DNA from 4 places in the Streptomyces violaceusniger Tu 4113 genome. Region 1 is predicted to be linked to each of the others. Evidence: riboswitches for the same ligand, from Rfam matches in the RefSeq annotation. Region 1 holds a riboswitch; each other region holds the start of a gene.
The links. A riboswitch is a leader RNA that binds a small molecule or an ion and turns the genes downstream of it on or off. The one in region 1 is predicted to bind cobalamin.
Positions count from the first base shown of each region.

Region 1 (4,186 bases):
GTGGCGTGGACGGCGTGGGTATGGACCACGGCCTCGGCGTCGGTCTCCCGGTAGACGGCCAGGTGCATGGGCAGCTCGCTGGTGGGCTCGAGCGTGCCGAGGACCTGTTGTCCGTCGAGGTCGACGGCGACGGCGTCCCGTGGGCCGAGCCGGTCGTAGGGGACGCCGCTCGGGGTCACCAGGACGGTGTCGCCGACCCGGGCCGAGACATTGCCCGAGGTGCCGACGACCAGGCCGTCCGCGGTGGTTCTGCGGGCCGTTCTCACCACCTGCGTCCATGCCTGCCGCAGGGGATGGGTCAGCCGCGGCTGCGGCTGCCGCGTGGTTCGCGACTGGGTCACCTGCCCTCACCTCCGAGGCCCGATCCTCCCAGGCGTCCGGCGGCCGGGCGATGGCGGGACCGGAAGGGGGCGGCTCTTGTCTACGGCCGCGCCTCGTGGGCAGCCGCCCCCGTGCGGGTGAACGAGGGTGAACGGCGGGCGGCTGCGGGGCCGGTCCTGGGGCCTCCTCCGGCGGTCCTCGATCGAGGCGCAACTCCCGTACGACATGGGAAAGTAGACTTGAATTCATCAGGCTTTAGCACTCCCGCAACCACGTCACCCTGATGCCCCACTCAGTTCATCTCCCGTTCATCCTGTTTCCTTACGTTCACCGTGCCACTAACGACCTTCGAACTGATTGACCGGGTGTATGGAACACATCACGCTTCTCATCGGGATCGTGATCGTCACGGCCTTGGTGTTCGACTTCACGAACGGCTTCCACGACACGGCTAACGCCATGGCCACCACCATCTCCACGGGAGCACTCGGTCCCAGGGTGGCGGTGGCGATGTCGGCCGTCCTCAATCTCGTCGGCGCGTTCCTGTCCGTGGAGGTGGCCAAGACCATCTCCGGCGGGATCATCGACGAGGACTCCGGTATCCGACCAGAAGTGATCTTCGCGGGGCTGGTCGGAGCGATCCTGTGGAATCTGGTGACCTGGCTCGCCGGGCTCCCCTCCAGCTCATCGCACGCCCTGTTCGGCGGCCTGATCGGCGCCACAGTGGTCTCCGTCGGCCTGGACGGGGTCAACGGCGACGCGATCGTCATGAAGGTCCTGATCCCCGCCGTCGCCGCGCCGGTCGTGGCCGGCATCGCCACGGTGGCCGCCACCCGGCTCACCTACCGGCTCGGCCGCGGCCGCTCTTCGGAGGACACCGCGAAGGGCTACCGCGCGGGGCAGATCGCGTCGGCCGCCCTGGTCTCCCTGGCCCACGGCACCAACGACGCCCAGAAGACGATGGGCGTGATCACCCTGGCGCTGGTGACCGGGGGCGTGGTGGCACCCGACTCCGACCCGCCGCTGTGGGTCATCGTCTCGGCGGGCATGGCCATCGCGCTCGGCACCTACCTGGGCGGCTGGCGCATCATCCGCACCATGGGCAAGGGCATCACCGACATCCAGCCGCCGCAGGGCTTCGCCGCCCAGACCGGCGCCGCGACCGTCATCCTCGCCTCCTCCCACATCGGCTTCGCGCTGTCCACCACCCAGGTCTGCTCCGGCGCCGTCATGGGTGCGGGTATCGGCCGTAAGGGCGCGGTGATGCGCTGGTCGACCGCGGGCCGCATGGTGGTCGCCTGGGTGCTGACCCTCCCGGCCGCGGGCCTGGTGGCGGGCGGCGCCGCGCTGCTGGCCGACCAGGGGAACGCGGGGATCACGGCGGTGGCCGTGCTCGCCGTCCTGGCCTGCGGGGCGATCTGGGCGCTGTCGCGCCGCAAGCCCGTGGACCACACCAACGTCAACGAGGTCGGCGCGCAGGAGCCGGTGGGCGCCGTCACGGCCGCCCTGCGGTCCGTGGCCCCGCCGCCCGCGGGTGCGAAGCCTTCCGCCCCCGAGAGGGCGGCCGAGGCCGCCCCTGAGAGCGGCATCGCCGAGCACACACCCGAGCAGACCCCCACCCCCGCCGCCGCGAGCAGCACCACCCGCTAAGGAGCCACGGAACATGAGCATCGACTGGGCGGCACTCGGCCAGGTCTTCGGCGTCAGCCTCGTGGTGACGGTCGGCATGGTGGGCGTCTTCACCCTGGGCATCCTCGGGACGTCCCGTAAGGCGGCGCCGGAGCAGGGCGGCGCGGCCGTCGTGTCCGGTGGCGCGGTGGGCGCCTCCGCGCTCGCGCGCACCGGGGCGTACACCTGCTTCGGGCTGTGCGCCGCGGCCGTGGCGTACGGCATCTATCTGATCGTCGCCTGAGGCTCGCGTCCTCATCGACCCACCGGCCGCCGGATGGTGGCGCTGACCAGCGCCGACCGTCCGGCGGCCGCCTCGTGTGCGGCCGCGTCTGTGGGGCTCGGCACACTCGGGCGTCATGGGTCATATGCGAGTTGACGGCCATTCGCGGCCCATGGTGGACTTCCCGAGCCAAACGGCGGCAGGAGAGGAAGCCGGTGAGAATCCGGCGCGGTCCCGCCACTGTCACCGGGGAGCACTCTCCCATCGCCTGTATGGGGTCACGGCTCGACCGTACGGTTGCTTTCGTACGCGGGGCTGGAAGACCGGGAGGGGCGCGGATCCGGGAGCCAGGAGACTTTCACCGCCGGTCACGTCGAACCAGGGCGCGGACCCTGAGTGAGGACATACCGCCATGCCCGGCACCGCCACGCCGCCAGCCTCCTCTGCCCCCACTGGCTCTTCCGGCCCCTTCGGCCCCCCTGGCCCCTTTGGTTACGTGTCGTCGCGCCGAGGCGTGACGGCGGCCTGAGGGATGCGTGCCGATCACGCCTCGTTCGCGTGCGGCGCGGCCCTCGGCTTCCTCGGTGATCTCGCCACCGGCGATCCGCGCCGCGGCCATCCGGTCGCCGCGTTCGGGCGCGCCGCCGCGGCCGCCGAACGCCGGCTGTGGCGTGACCACCGCGGTTACGGGGCCCTGCACACCGCGTTGTGCGCGGGCGGCGCGGCCGCCGGTGCCGCGCTGCTGACCCGCGCCGTACGGGCCCTCGGCGGGCGCGGTGGCGCGGAGGTCGCGCTGACCGCCGCCGCCACCTGGGCCGTGCTGGGCGGCACGACGCTGGGCCGGGAGGCACGGGCCGTCGGCGGAGCCCTGGCCGTGGGGGACCTCGACGTCGCCCGGGAGCGGCTGCCGCATCTGTGCGGGCGCGATCCGCAGGCGCTGGACGGGCCGCAGATCGCCCGCGCGGTCGTCGAGTCGGTCGCCGAGAACACCTCCGACGCCGTCGTGGGCGCGCTGGTGTGGGGGGCCGTGGGCGGCGTGCCGGGGCTCATCGGCTTCCGCGCCGTCAACACCCTGGACGCCATGGTGGGCCACAAGTCGCCGCGCTACCGGCGGTTCGGCTGGGCGGCGGCCCGTCTGGACGATGTGGCCGGCTGGCCCGGTGCGCGCCTTACGGCGGCCCTGGCGACCCTCTCCGGCCCCGATCCGCGCGGTGCGCGGCGCGCCTGGCGGCGCGACGGCCGGCGCCATCCGAGCCCCAACGCGGGCCCCGTGGAAGCGTCGTTCGCGGGCGCGCTCGGCGTACGGCTGGGCGGCACCCTCACGTACGGCGGCCGGGTCGAGCACCGGCCGGTGCTCAACTCCGGCGGGCGGCCGGTGGAGTCGGCCGACATCGAGCGGGCGATACGGCTGTCGCGGCGCGTCGGTGTCCTGGCGCTCGGGGTGTCCGTAGCGGCCCGGCCGGTCCTCAGGGCGTTGACGGGGCGGCCCCGGGCCGCCGGAAGGGGCGGCGGATGAGCGGGATACGCGGTAAGGGCGGCATGGACGGTTCCGGGGCGCGGGGCGGGGGGCTGCTCGTCGCGGGCACGACCTCCGACGCGGGCAAGAGCGTCGTGACGGCCGGGATCTGCCGATGGCTCGCCCGTAAGGGCGTCAGCGTGGCGCCTTTCAAGGCGCAGAACATGTCGCTCAACTCCTTCGTCACCCGGGAGGGGGCGGAGATCGGGCGGGCGCAGGCCATGCAGGCCGCCGCCGCGCGCGTCGAGCCGAGCGCGCTGATGAACCCGGTCCTGCTGAAGCCGGGCAGCGACCGCAGCAGCCAAGTGGTGCTGCTGGGCAAGCCGGTGGGCGAGCTGAGCGCGCGCGGGTACTTCGGGCGGTCGGGGCCCGCGGCGCACCCGCCGTCGGGCGCGGCTTCCCCCGGGCGGACGCGGTACTCGGGGCGGGAGGCGCTGCTGGGGACCGTCACGGAGTGC
Region 1 is NC_015957.1:7,949,291-7,953,476, forward strand. Features, by position in the region: gene STRVI_RS32390 (class II aldolase/adducin family protein) at 1-341, opposite strand, end outside; gene STRVI_RS32395 (inorganic phosphate transporter) at 691-1,971, shown strand; gene STRVI_RS32400 (hypothetical protein) at 1,985-2,233, shown strand; cobalamin riboswitch at 2,372-2,589, shown strand; gene STRVI_RS32405 (cobalamin biosynthesis protein) at 2,745-3,728, shown strand; gene STRVI_RS32410 (cobyric acid synthase) at 3,725-4,186, shown strand, end outside.

Region 2 (4,186 bases), 1.3 Mb from region 1:
GGCAGGGCCAGGTAGAGCTGGTTGTAGGCGAGCAGATAGGTGCCGTATGCGCAGCACAGGGCGAGGAATCGCCGGTTGCGCACCATCGCGCGGACGCCACCCCGCTCCCGGTTACGGACCCGGCCGGGGATGTGCTGCGGCATCAGCCAGGCGTGCCCGGCGAGGACGAAGACGAAGACCCCGGCTCCGGCGAGGCACGCGGCGCGGAAGTCCACGCCGAGCAGCAGTCCGCCGAGGAGCGGGCCGACGAAGGTACCGGCCTGGCCGGAGACGGTGAACAGGGCCAGGACCCGGGTGCGCGAACCGCGGCCTTCCTCCTCCCAGGCCACCGCCTGCCGGGCCACTTCGGATTCCACCGCGGGGGAGAACAGCGCGGCGGCGAAGCCGATCAGCAGCACCGCGCCGATCACCGCCCAGGTCCGCTCCGCGTACCCGAGCCAGACGAAGCCCGCGATCCGCGCGACACAGCCGGTCAGGACCACCGGGCGCACGCCGTAACGGTCCACCAGCCAGCCGCCGACCACGAACAGGCCCTGCTGGCTGAAGGTCCTGAGACCGAGGACGAATCCGACCATCCATCCCGCCATGCCGATCGCGGTGCCCAGGTGCTCGGCGAGGAAGGGCAGGACCGCGAAGAAGCCGATATTGAAGGCGAGTTGGGTCAGGATCAGCAGCCGCAGAAGCGGAGACAGGTGCTTCCAGATGCGCTCGCGCGGGGACTTCGCGGTCGGCGTGCCCCGAGTGGCTCGGGCGGTCAGGGCGCGGCGGATCAGGTCCGTCATGGGGTGTCGTCCGGGAGGGAGCCAAGACCGGTGCGCATCTCATGCATCAGCACATCGTATGCAAGAAGCATTGAGCACTTGCCGTGGCTCTTCGATGGACGGACCCGCGTCACCGGCCGGGCGCGCCCGGGAACAGGCCTGCCTCGTCCGCCGTGACCGCCGTCCCGGCCCGTACGCCGTGGAGGACGTGGGCCAGTACCTCCGCTCCGCGCACCACGCGGGGGCCGGGGCGGTTGAAGTAGGCGGGCCCGTCCAGCACCCAGACCCGCCCGTCCCGTACGGCGGGCAGGTCCGTCCAGCCCGGGAGGCGGGTGAGGAGTTCCGTTTCCCGCAGGGTCCGTTCGGGTGGGAAGCCGCACGGCAGGACGAGCACCACCTCCGGCCGGGCGGCGCGCACCGCTTCCCAGGTCATCGGCTTGGTGTGCTCGCCGGACGTGGCGAGCAGCGGTTCGCCGCCGGCGGCGGTGATCTGGTCGGGGACCCAGTGCCCGGCGGGCCACAGTGGGTCGAGCCATTCGATCGCCACGACCCGGGGCCGGGCGCGGCCCGTGACCGACCGGCGGATCCGTTCGAGGCGGTCGCGCAGGTCGGCCCGGCGCTGCTCGGCGCGCTCGCGCACGCCGAGCAGCTCACCGACGGTGACCAGGCAGTCCAGTACGTCGTCGAGTGTGCGTGGCTCCAGGCTGAGGACGCGGGTGTCGGCGTCGAGCAGCCGGACGGCCCGGCTGACCTTCTCGTACGAGACGGCGCACACCTCGCACAGGTCCTGGGTGAGCACCACGTCGGGGCTCAGGGCCGCGAGTGCTTCGGTGTCGAGGGTGTAGAGGGACGACCCGGAGTGTGTGGATCCGCCGACCGCGTCGGAGATCTCCCGGCTGGTGCGGGTGTTCTGGTCGAGGTCGGCTCCGGTGACCACAGGAACGGATGCCACCTCTTCCGGTGGCCAGTCGCATTCGTGTGTCCGGCCGACCAGGTGCTCGGCGAGTCCGAGTTCGGCGACGATGTCGGTCGCGGCGGGCAGCAGGGAGACGATGCGCATGCCGCGACCTTAGGGCCTGCCCGGGGGCACGCCCCGGCTCCCGCACCGTCCTCAGGCACCCCAGTGCAGCGTCTCGCCTGGTGGGCGGTCTTGGCCATGAACCCGACACGCGGTACGGTCGGTGCGATATCGACGACGGTAAGACGGAAGCCGGTGGGAAACCGGCACGGTCGCGCCACTGTGAACGAGGGGTCCCGGACGGGATGTCTTGTGAGTCAGACCCGTAACCGTCGTCCTGTGCTCCACCGAGATGGGACGCGAACTCCCTTAAGGAGGCCTGGCCATGGCGCAGCACGTCGCGCAGCCCACAGCCACCACCCCCGAACTGCCCGCCACGCTGCCGCTGAAGGCGATAGCTCCGTGGGCGGTTTTCTTCGGCATTCTGATGCTGGTCCTGCTGTACTTCGTCGGCGCCGAGCAGGGCGCCACCGCCGTTGTTTCCGGTGAGAACGTCCATGAGTGGGTGCATGACGCCCGTCATCTGCTCGGCTTCCCCTGCCACTGACGCGAGGGGCGCCGCACAGTCATGAACTCCGCAATGGTGAGAAATCTGCTCGTCCGGGGCATGCTGGCCGGTCTGGGGGCCGGTGTGCTGGCCCTGGTCGCCGCCTACTTCCTCGGTGAGCCGAGCGTCGATCGCGCGATCAGTTTCGAGGGGGCCCACGCTCCCGCGCATGAGCACGAGGTCGAGCTGGTCTCGCGTGGTGTGCAGTCCACGGCCGGGCTGGCCACCGGTGTCCTGGTCTACGGGATCGCCTTCGGCGGTATCGCGGCCCTCGCGTACTGCGTCGCCCTGGGCCGTGTCGGCCGTTTCACCCCGCGGGCGACCGCGCTGCTGCTGTCGGGGGGTGCGCTGCTGGCGGTCTATGTGGTGCCGTTTCTGAAGTACCCGGCCAATCCGCCGGCGGTCGGCAACGGCGACACGATCGGCAAGCGCACGACGCTGTATTTCCTGATGATGCTGCTCAGTGTGCTTCTCGCGGTCGCCGCGACCATTCTGGGCAAGCGGTTGGCTCCGAGGCTGGGCACCTGGTACGCGACCGTGGCGGCGGTGGCTGCTTTTGCCGTGGTGATCGGGCTGGCGTATGCCTTCCTTCCTGTGGTCAACGAGGTGCCGGGGGACTTCCCCGCCACTGTGCTGTGGCGGTTCCGGCTGTCCGCGCTGGCCATGCAGGTCATCTTGTGGGGCGGTTTCGGTCTACTCTTCGGTGAGCTTGCCGAGCGGTTGCTGAATCCCAAGCCTACGACGGCCGATGAGGGCCGGTCGGTGGCGACCGCCACGCACTGACGATGCCTCAGGCGTACGAGGGCCCACGGAACCATCCGGGGGCCCTCTCGCGTTCCAGGACATCCGACGGCGGCGCAGCCGGCAGGTGTACAGGCTGGTCGGCGTCTCCGCGATGAGGCAGGGCCGGCGGCCGGCGAGCGCGAACATGCGCCTGAGCTCGACGCCGCTGCCGAGCACGCCCGGCTGCCGTCCCGCGGCGCGGCACCTTCGTCAAGCCGACGGACCTCGGCGACCTCCAGGACACCTACCGCCTGCGACGGCTCCTCGAACCGGAAGCGGCCGTCCTCGCCTCGCGGCGGACCAGCGCCGAAGATCTGGACCGGCTGGACGCCTCCGCTGGCGCCCTCGTGGTATCCGGACCTCGGTGCCACCCTGGTCAACGCCCTCTGCGCCGTGGGGGTGTGGCTCGTGCTGTGGCGGTGGGGCTGGCTGCGTGTCTCCGCGGTGGCTGTACTCGGCCGTCCACGACGCTGGTGGCTCCGCCCCAGTCCCAGCCCCAGCCCCAGTCCCAGCCCTGACGAGCGTCCCGACGGGCGTGGGCCTGAAATCCGTTCGCCACTGCTCGCCTCGCCCGGTACGGTCCCCAGAGTCCGCACTGCGGGGAGCCTCTGAGATCCGCGCGCGGCCACCCCGGCAGTTCCCGCGCTGAGAGTAGGTTTCGTCGATGGCATGTCGTATCAGTGAACTCGTGCTCGGTTGCCGCGACCCCGAGGTGCTGGCGCGGTTCTGGTGCGAGGTCCTGGACTTCGTGGTGCTCGATCGCGAGGACGACGGAACCCTGGAGATCGGGCCGCGCGAAGGGTTCGGCGGTCCGCAGCCGACGATCATCCTCAGCCGCAGAGACGAGCCGGAGCCCGGGAAATCCCGGCTGCACATCGACGTCAACGCCACCGACCGCGATCAGGACGCCGAGCTCGAACGCCTCCTGAAGCTCGGTGCGCGCCGGGCCGACATCGGCCAGACCGGGGAGGAGCAGTGGCACGTCCTCGCCGATCCCGAAGGCAATGAGTTCTGCCTGCTCAAGGCCCGTCTCGCGGCACTCTGACGGGGAGCCTGGCCCTTCCATCTGCGGGCGGC
Region 2 is NC_015957.1:6,680,480-6,684,665, reverse strand. Features, by position in the region: gene STRVI_RS27225 (MDR family MFS transporter) at 1-782, opposite strand, end outside; gene STRVI_RS27220 (cobalamin-binding protein) at 892-1,821, opposite strand; cobalamin riboswitch at 1,920-2,068, shown strand; gene STRVI_RS27215 (CbtB domain-containing protein) at 2,105-2,326, shown strand; gene STRVI_RS27210 (CbtA family protein) at 2,348-3,109, shown strand; gene STRVI_RS27205 (VOC family protein) at 3,774-4,154, shown strand.
Region 2: it holds a riboswitch for cobalamin, as region 1 does, so the genes downstream of both, STRVI_RS27215 (CbtB domain-containing protein) here and STRVI_RS32405 (cobalamin biosynthesis protein) in region 1, are expected to answer to the same signal.

Region 3 (4,186 bases), 6.5 Mb from region 1:
TAGCGGTCGTAGAACTCCGGGTACCGCATCGGCCGCAGGGTGAGTTCGAAGCCCGGGTCGAGCAGGTTCTTGGTGTCACTCATGGTTACTGGCATGCCTCGCAGGACTCGGGGTTTTCCAGGGAGCAGGCGATGGCGTCGGCCTCGGCCGGAGCCTGCTGTACGGGGATGAGGGCAGGGGCGGGCGCGGTGGCGGCGGCGCCGCCGCCACGGGCGCTCTGGGCGATCCGGGTGGCCGGACGCGAGCGCAGGTAGTACGTGGTCTTGATGCCGCGCTTCCAGGCGTACGCGTACATCGAGCTGAGCTTGCCGATGGTCGGCGAGGCCATGAAGAGGTTCAGCGACTGGCTCTGGTCGAGGTACGGGGTGCGGGCCGCCGCCATCTCGATCAGGGCGCGCTGCGGGATCTCCCACGCGGTGCGGTACAGGTCCCGTACGTCCGCGGGCACCCAGGAGAACTCCTGGACCGAGCCGTTGGACTCGCGCAGCGCCTCGCGGGTATGGGCGTCCCAGACGCCCAGCTTCTTGAGGTCGTCCACCAGATACGAGTTGACCTGCAGGAACTCCCCGCTGAGCGTTTCGCGCTTGAAGAGGTTGGAGACCTGCGGCTCGATGCATTCGTAGACGCCCGCGATGGAGGCGATGGTCGCGGTCGGCGCGATCGCCAGCAGCAGCGAGTTCCGCATCCCGGACTTCGCCATCCGGGTGCGCAGCGCCTCCCAGCGCTCCGGCCAGGTGGCCACCGCGTCCGTGTAGTGGTCCGGGTGCAGCACACCGCGCGCGGTGCGGGTCTCGGACCAGGCCGGGTGCGGGCCGTGGCGCTCGGCGAGCTCGCAGGACGCCTCGTACGCGGCGAGCATGATGCGCTCGGAGATCCGCGTGGAGAGCGCCTTGGCCTCGGGCGAGTCGAACGGCAGCCGCAGCCGGAAGAAGACGTCCTGCAGCCCCATCAGGCCCAGACCCACCGGGCGCCAGCGGGAGTTGGAGGCCCCGGCCTCGTCCGTGGGGTAGAAGTTGATGTCCACCACGCGGTCGAGGAAGGTCACGGCGGTGTGGACGGTGGCGTCCAGGCGCTCCCAGTCCACCTGCCCGTCCTCGTCCAGGTGCGCGGCGAGGTTGACCGAGCCGAGGTTGCACACGGCGGTCTCGCCGTCGTTGGTGACCTCCAGGATCTCGGTGCACAGGTTCGAGGAGTGGACGACCCTGCCGGGCTCGGCGGTCTGGTTGGCGGTGCGGTTGGCGGCGTCCTTGAACGTCATCCAGCCGTTGCCGGTCTGCGCGAGGGTGCGCATCATCCGGGCGTACAACTGCCGCGCCGGGACCTGCTTGACCGCCCGCCCCTCGGCCTCGGCCTTCCGGTACGCGGCGTCGAACTCGTCGCCCCACAGGTCCACCAGAGCGGGCGCGTCGACCGGGGAGAACAGCGACCAGTCGGCGTCCGCCTCGACCCGGCGCATGAACTCGTCCGGGATCCAGTGGGCGATGTTCAGGTTGTGGGTACGGCGGGCCTCCTCGCCCGTGTTGTCCCGCAGCTCCAGGAACTCCTCGAGGTCCGCGTGCCAGGTCTCCAGGTAGACGCAGGCCGCGCCCTTGCGCCGGCCGCCCTGGTTGACGGCGGCCACCGAGGCGTCGAGCGTGCGCAGGAACGGCACGATGCCGTTGGAGTGCCCGTTGGTGCCCCGGATCAGCGAACCGCGCGCCCGGATACGGGAGTAGGACAGGCCGATGCCGCCCGCGTGCTTCGACAGCCGCGCCACCTGGTGGTAGCGGTTGTAGATCGAGTCCAGCTCGTCCAGCGGCGAGTCCAGCAGATAGCAGGACGACATCTGCGGATGCCGGGTGCCGGAGTTGAACAGCGTGGGGGAGCTGGGCAGATACGACAGCGTGCTGGTCAGCCGGTACAGCTCGGCCACGTCGTCCAGCGCCCGCTCCGAGAGGTCCTCGGCGAGCCCGCAGGCCACCCGCAGCAGGAAGTGCTGCGGGGTCTCGATCACCTGACGGGTGATGGGGTGGCGCAGCAGATAGCGGCTGTAGAGGGTGCGCAGTCCGAAGTAGCCGAAGCGCTTGTCGGCGCCGTCGGCCAGGGCCCGCTCCACCAGCGCGTCCAGCCGTGCGGCGTGGGCGGCGGCGAACTCCGCGGTGGAGTCGGCGAGCAGGCCCTCACGGTGGCCCACCTGGACGGAGGTGGAGAAGGAGACCGCGCCCTGCCCGGCCGCCTCCTCCGTGATGGTGAGCGCCAGCAGCCGCGCGGCCAGCCGCGAGTACTCCGGCTCCTCGGCGATCAGCCCGGCGGCCGCCTCAATCGCCAGGCCGCGCAACTCCGCCTCGTCCGAGCCGGGATGGCGGCCGCGCAGGGCGGCGGCCGCGACCTTACCGGGGTCGGTGGCAGGCAGGTCGGCGGTGAGTCCGGTGAGGGTCCGCAGCAGGGCGGTTCCGGGCGCGTCGTGCGCTGCCTGAGAAACCGCCTGCTCTGAAACCGGATCTGCGGGCGCGATGGTCACTGAGGTGCTCTCCCTCGCTCGGCCGGGGCCACGAGGGGGTGCGATGGGCGCGTACGGGCATGCCGATGCCGTACTCCTCGTACGTCAGGCACACCACGCAGCGTCCATCGGCCCAACCCTCGAGGCCGGGGGACGTGTTCACACAGGGCTGTCGGCAGGTGCTCGGACTTACGGGCACGCCGCATAAGCGCACACGTACACCGTTGCGGGACAGTTCCGGATTCCCACCGGATTTCCCTGCGGCGGCAGCGAGGACGAGCATACATCTTGTGTCGGCCGACGCACGCACCCCCATATCTTGTGTCGCGAGGTGCGGAGTTTCGCATGAATGTGCTAATGCGTTCCGAAGGTGGCCCGTGACCTGGGGCCCGTGGCGGGGCGTGGCCCGGCGCGCACGCGAGTCCGTAGCCCGGCGCGCGAGAGCCCGTTGCCCGGCGCGCGAGAGCCCATGGGCCCAGGGCGCGCGCCGCCGGTCGTCACAGCTCCACGGTGAACGCCCACAGGGTGAGCTCCAACTTGGCTATCGGCGACCAGTCCCGCTCCGGGGCTCGTACGAACCCCAGCCGACCGTACAGCCGGTGGGCGGCGGTCATGGACTGCTGGCTGCTGATCACGATCCGCCGCAGCCCCAGCGCGCGCCCCCGGTCCAGGCAGGCGCGCACCAGCGCCTCGGCCGCCCCGCGCCGCCGCGACTCCGCCCGCACGGCCAGCATCCGGAACTCGCCCTCGCCGGGCCGGGCCAGCTCCGCATACGCCCCGCCGTACACGGCGAACGCCACGGCCCCCAGCACCTCGTCACTCGCCGCGTCCGCCGCGACCAGCAGCTCGGCCTCGGCGGCCCGGCGCCGGGCGTCGCGCAGGGTGGTGAGATATGGATCACTGTCGCCGAAGTCCAGGAGCCCGTCCCCGAGATACACCTGCGCGGTGAGCTCGCCGATTCCGTCCAGTTCCTCGTCCCGCGCGCGTCTGATCGTGATGTCCATGTCCGCAGTCTGCCGCACACCACTGACAGCGGGGCCGCCATGCCGCCGGCGCCGGTCTTCGGCGTTACTCGCCGCGCTTCGCCGTCACTGGACGGCGGTGTTGATCACTCCGGTGGAGCCCGCGCGCTTATTGGCGGCGTCGGCCTCCTGATAGGTGAAATAGCGCCGGACCGTGCCGTCCGGCAGCGTCAACTCATAGACGACAACGGGTCGCGGGCCACGTGCCCCTCCGCCGCAGTTGCAGGCCATGGCTGCCGTTCCTTTCCCTCGAGTCTCCCTCGAGCCCAGTGCAGGTCGGTGTCAGTCCAGCCACCGCGAGGCGACCCCGGCGAGGTAGGAGAGCGTCAGGGCGGTGGCCGGGAGGTGGAACCACGCGGTGGTGTGCAGCAAGGAGGCGTAGACGGCGATGGCTGCGGCGACCCAGGTGCTGGTGCACCAGCCGCAGTTGACGAGGTAGGAGGGCCGGGAGTCGTCGCCGAAGCGGTCGGCGACCCAGGTTCTGAACCCCGCCGCCAGCGTGTCCTTGGTGATGAAGCGGGTGATACGGCAGGTGGTGCCGAGGGCGAGGAGGAACGCGGCGAGGCTCATCGGATCGCTCCCTCCCCGGGTGGTCCCGCACGGGTTGGCACTGCCGATGTCACTCATTAGAGGCACGGTGGAGGACGGCAGGCCATACTCCGGCCGCGCGTTCCCCCGAATAGCG
Region 3 is NC_015957.1:1,414,988-1,419,173, forward strand. Features, by position in the region: gene STRVI_RS06355 (ribonucleotide-diphosphate reductase subunit beta) at 1-95, opposite strand, end outside; gene STRVI_RS06360 (ribonucleoside-diphosphate reductase subunit alpha) at 86-2,500, opposite strand; cobalamin riboswitch at 2,637-2,796, opposite strand; gene STRVI_RS06365 (GNAT family N-acetyltransferase) at 2,977-3,483, opposite strand; gene STRVI_RS52515 (DUF7196 family protein) at 3,568-3,732, opposite strand; gene STRVI_RS06370 (hypothetical protein) at 3,784-4,071, opposite strand.
Region 3: it holds a riboswitch for cobalamin, as region 1 does, so the genes downstream of both, STRVI_RS06360 (ribonucleoside-diphosphate reductase subunit alpha) here and STRVI_RS32405 (cobalamin biosynthesis protein) in region 1, are expected to answer to the same signal.

Region 4 (4,186 bases), 1.1 Mb from region 1:
CCTGACGTACGCCAACGAGGCGGCCGGTCAGTACGCCTGGATCACGGCCGTGGACGAACCCGAACCGCGCGAGCTTCAGCGCACCCCCCTGCCCGCCGCCACCGGGCGGGCCACCCACAGCTACACCGTCACCGCGCCCGCGGACGGCGAGATGTGGGTGGGGCTGCGCAAGACCGGTGACAGCGGAACCGCGGAGTTCACACTCGACTCCTTCACCGTGGAGGAACTGGACTGACACGGCGGAGGGAGCGGGGCAGCACGAAGACATCCACAGCCCGGCTCCCTCCGCCACCCCCACCTCTGGTAAGCCTCCGCCAGGACCCCCCTCCCCTTGGCGGCCAGGCAGTCCGTGGACAAAGATCGGCGAGTGATGGGAGCAGCCGACCGGAGGGGACCGCGGATGTATCACACCTGGATGCGGTACTTCACGCCCAGCCCGGCCCATCACCGCCTCGGCCTGGTGTGTCTGGGCGTCGGCCTCCAGCACGGCGCCCTGCCCGTCGTCGGCCCGCGCGTCCTGGACCACCATGTGGCGGTGGTCATCAGCGCGGGCCGCGGATGGTTCCGCGGCGCGGACGGCCGCCGCCGCACCGTCACCGCGCCCGCGCTGCTCTGGCTCACCCCCGGTGTCACCCACCACTACGCCCCGGACCCGGACACCGGATGGGACGAGGCGTTCGTCGACTTCACAGGACCGGCCACCGCCGCCTACGCCGACCTGGGCTATCTCGACGCGGACGGCCCCGTGGTCGCACTCACCGACACCGCCACCGCCCGTACGGCCATCGGCCGGATCGCCCGCGCCGCGCGCCAGGGCAACCCGTTCCTGGAGGTCGAGACCGCAGCCGCCGTCCATGAACTCCTCGTCGCCCTCCGCCGCGCCCGCGCCGACACCGGCGCCGACGGGCATCCGGTGCTCCAGGCCCTGGCCCGGGACGCCTTCCAGCCGCTCTCGGTGACCGAACACGCCGCCCGGCACGGCATGACACCGGCCGAACTGCGCACCGCGGTACGCCGCGGCGCGGGGTGCAGCCCCAAGGACTACCTCCTCGGAATCCGGCTGGGCCGCGCCAAGGAACTCCTCGTCGGCACCGAACTGCCGGTGGCCGCCATCGCCCGCCGCGTCGGCTACGACGATCCGGCCTACTTCAGCAGACTGTTCGCCCGCCGAGTGGGCACGGCACCGGTCCACTTCCGCGAGCAGCAGTGCCGCTCGGTCCCCGGCGGCTTCACCGACCGCGTCCCCGACCCCAGCCGCCCACCGACGATTCCGCCCTCCGCACCGGCGGACGACGGTCGGCGCGGCGGCGGATGACCGGACGCGCGTCTTGGGCCGGCCGGACGGCTGCGGGGGCGGCTTCCGCCATTGGGGGGACGGTGGGCCGCGAGTGCCCTGCCAAAGGGGCACCATGCATGCGAAGCCGGTCATATCCGGCGGCAGATTCCCAGCAAGGAGTTCCCATGCGTATCCGGACCGCCCTGTCCACGCTCGCCCTCACCGCCGCGTCCCTCGCCGTCGGCGCGGGCGGCGCCATCGCGGACGACGCGCCCGATGTCACCGTCAACAACTCCAGCAGCACGGCCTTCCCCGGCGTGTGCGCCAGCAACCAGTTCTCCTTCGTCACCGTGCCGGTCAATCTGGCGGGCGGGTCGGACTCCGGCGCGTGCTGACCCCCTGAACTCGCTGATGGACGGGGTGCGGCCGGTGCACGGCCCGGGCGGCACCGGCCGTACCCTCGGCCATCGCGTGTTCCCATTCACCGTCCCGAATTCCGGACCGCCCCCTGCACACCGCCGGACGGCCCCGTAGGCTGGCCGGTGTAGTTGGTTCGCCCCGTCCGCCAGGCGGGATGCGTCGTAAGAGGGAACCCGGTGGGAATCCGGGACTGCCCCGCAGCGGTGAGCGGGAACGACCGCCGTCATACGCACTGGGTCCGGTGAGCGGGCCTGGGAAGCGACGGCCACTAGGTGTCCTCCCCCAGGAGGACGCGCCCGTGAGTCCGAAGACCTGCCATCTGCCCGCGTACGGACGACTCGTGCGCGGACATCTCGGTGACCTCGAGGGCGGGTCGGCGTACATACCGGGCAGGTCGCCACGCTTTTGCCGCGCGAGGCCGAAAGCCCGGTACGTCACCCTTCGCGCTCTCCTCCCGTCGCCGGGATCTCAGGGATTCATCTCGCGAAGGAGATCTCCGTGACACCGAAGTCCGCAGCCGCGGCAGCACGGGCCACCGTGTACGGCTACCCCCGCCAGGGCCCGAACCGGGAACTGAAGAAGGCGATCGAGGGCTACTGGAAGGGCCGCGTCACCGCCGACGCGCTCAGGGCCACCGCCGCCGAACTGCGCAGCACCACCTGGCGGCAGTTGGCCGGGGCGGGTATCGACGAAGTTCCCACGGGTGACTTCTCGTACTACGACCACGTGCTGGACACCACCGTCATGGTCGGCGCGATCCCCGACCGCCACCGGGACGCCGTCGCCGCCGACCCGCTCGACGGCTACTTCGCGATGGCGCGGGGCACAAAGGACGTCGCGCCGCTGGAGATGACCAAGTGGTTCGACACCAACTACCACTACCTGGTTCCGGAGCTGGGTCCGGACACGGTGTTCGCGGCCGACTCCGCCAAGCCGGTCGCGGAGCTGACGGAAGCCCTCGGCCTCGGTCTGGCGGCGCGGCCGGTCCTGGTCGGGCCCGTCACCTACCTCCTGCTCGCCAAGCCCGCCCCGGGCGCACCCGCGGACTTCGAGCCGCTCACCCTCCTGGACCGTCTGCTTCCGGTGTACGCCGAGGTGCTGGCCGATCTGCGGGCGGCCGGTGCCGAGTGGGTGCAGCTCGATGAGCCCGCCCTGGTCCAGGACCGCACGCCGGCCGAGCTGAACGCCGCCACCCGCGCCTACCGCGATCTCGGCGCCCTCACCGACCGCCCGAAGCTGCTGATCGCCTCGTACTTCGACCGCCTCGGCGAGGCCCTGCCCGTGCTGGCCAAGGCCCCGGTCGAGGGGCTGGCGCTGGACTTCACGGAGGCCGCCGCCGCGAATCTGGACGCGCTGGCCGCCGTCGGCGGGCTGCCCCGCAAGCGGCTGATCGCCGGTGTCGTGGCCGGCCGCAACATCTGGGTCAACGATCTGGAGAAGTCCCTGGCCAGGCTCGGCACCCTGCTGGGGCTGGCCGACCGGGTCGATGTGGCCGCCTCCTGCTCGCTGCTGCATGTCCCCCTCGACGCGGCGGCCGAGCGGGACATCGAACCGCAGATCCTGCGCTGGCTGGCCTTCGCCCGGCAGAAGACCACGGAGATCGTCACCCTCGCCAAGGGCCTGGCCCGCGGCACCGACACGATCCCCGCCGAACTGGCCGCGAACCGGGCCGCCCTCGCCTCCCGCGCCAACTCCCCCATCACCCGCGACCCGGCCGTCCGCGCCCGCACCGGCGCGGTCACCGAGGCCGACGCCCGCCGCTCCCAGCCGTACGCCGAGCGCGCCGCGGCCCAGCGCGCCCACCTCCGCCTGCCGCTGCTGCCGACCACCACCATCGGCTCCTTCCCGCAGACCGGCGAACTGCGCGCCGCCCGCGCCGACCTGCGCGGGGGCCGGATCGACACGGCCGGGTACGAGGAGCACATCAAGGCCGAGATCCAGGAGGTGATCTCGTTCCAGGAGAAGACCGGCCTGGATGTGCTGGTGCACGGCGAGGCCGAGCGCAACGACATGGTCCAGTACTTCGCCGAGCAGCTCACCGGCTATCTCGCCACGCAGCACGGCTGGGTGCAGTCCTACGGCACCCGCTACGTCCGCCCGCCGATCCTGGCCGGTGACATCTCGCGCCCCGAGCCGATGACGGTGCGCTGGACGGCCTACGCCCAGTCCCTCACCGACCGCCCGGTCAAGGGCATGCTCACGGGCCCGGTCACCATGCTCGCCTGGTCCTTCGTCCGCGACGACCAGCCCCTCGGCGACACCGCCCGTCAGGTCGCCCTCGCCCTGCGCGACGAGGTGGGCGACCTGGAGGCGGCCGGGACCTCGGTCATCCAGGTGGACGAACCCGCCCTGCGCGAGACCCTTCCGCTGCGCGCCGAGGACCGGCCCGCCTATCTGTCCTGGGCGACCGAGGCCTTCCGCCTCACCACGGGTGGCGTACGGCCCGGCACCCAGATCCACACCCATATGTGCTACGCCGAGTTCGGCGAC
Region 4 is NC_015957.1:6,885,086-6,889,271, forward strand. Features, by position in the region: partial or broken gene STRVI_RS27920 (endo-alpha-N-acetylgalactosaminidase family protein) at 1-235, shown strand, start outside; gene STRVI_RS27925 (helix-turn-helix domain-containing protein) at 401-1,315, shown strand; gene STRVI_RS27930 (hypothetical protein) at 1,462-1,671, shown strand; cobalamin riboswitch at 1,809-2,030, shown strand; gene metE (5-methyltetrahydropteroyltriglutamate--homocysteine S-methyltransferase) at 2,195-4,186, shown strand, end outside.
Region 4: it holds a riboswitch for cobalamin, as region 1 does, so the genes downstream of both, metE (5-methyltetrahydropteroyltriglutamate--homocysteine S-methyltransferase) here and STRVI_RS32405 (cobalamin biosynthesis protein) in region 1, are expected to answer to the same signal.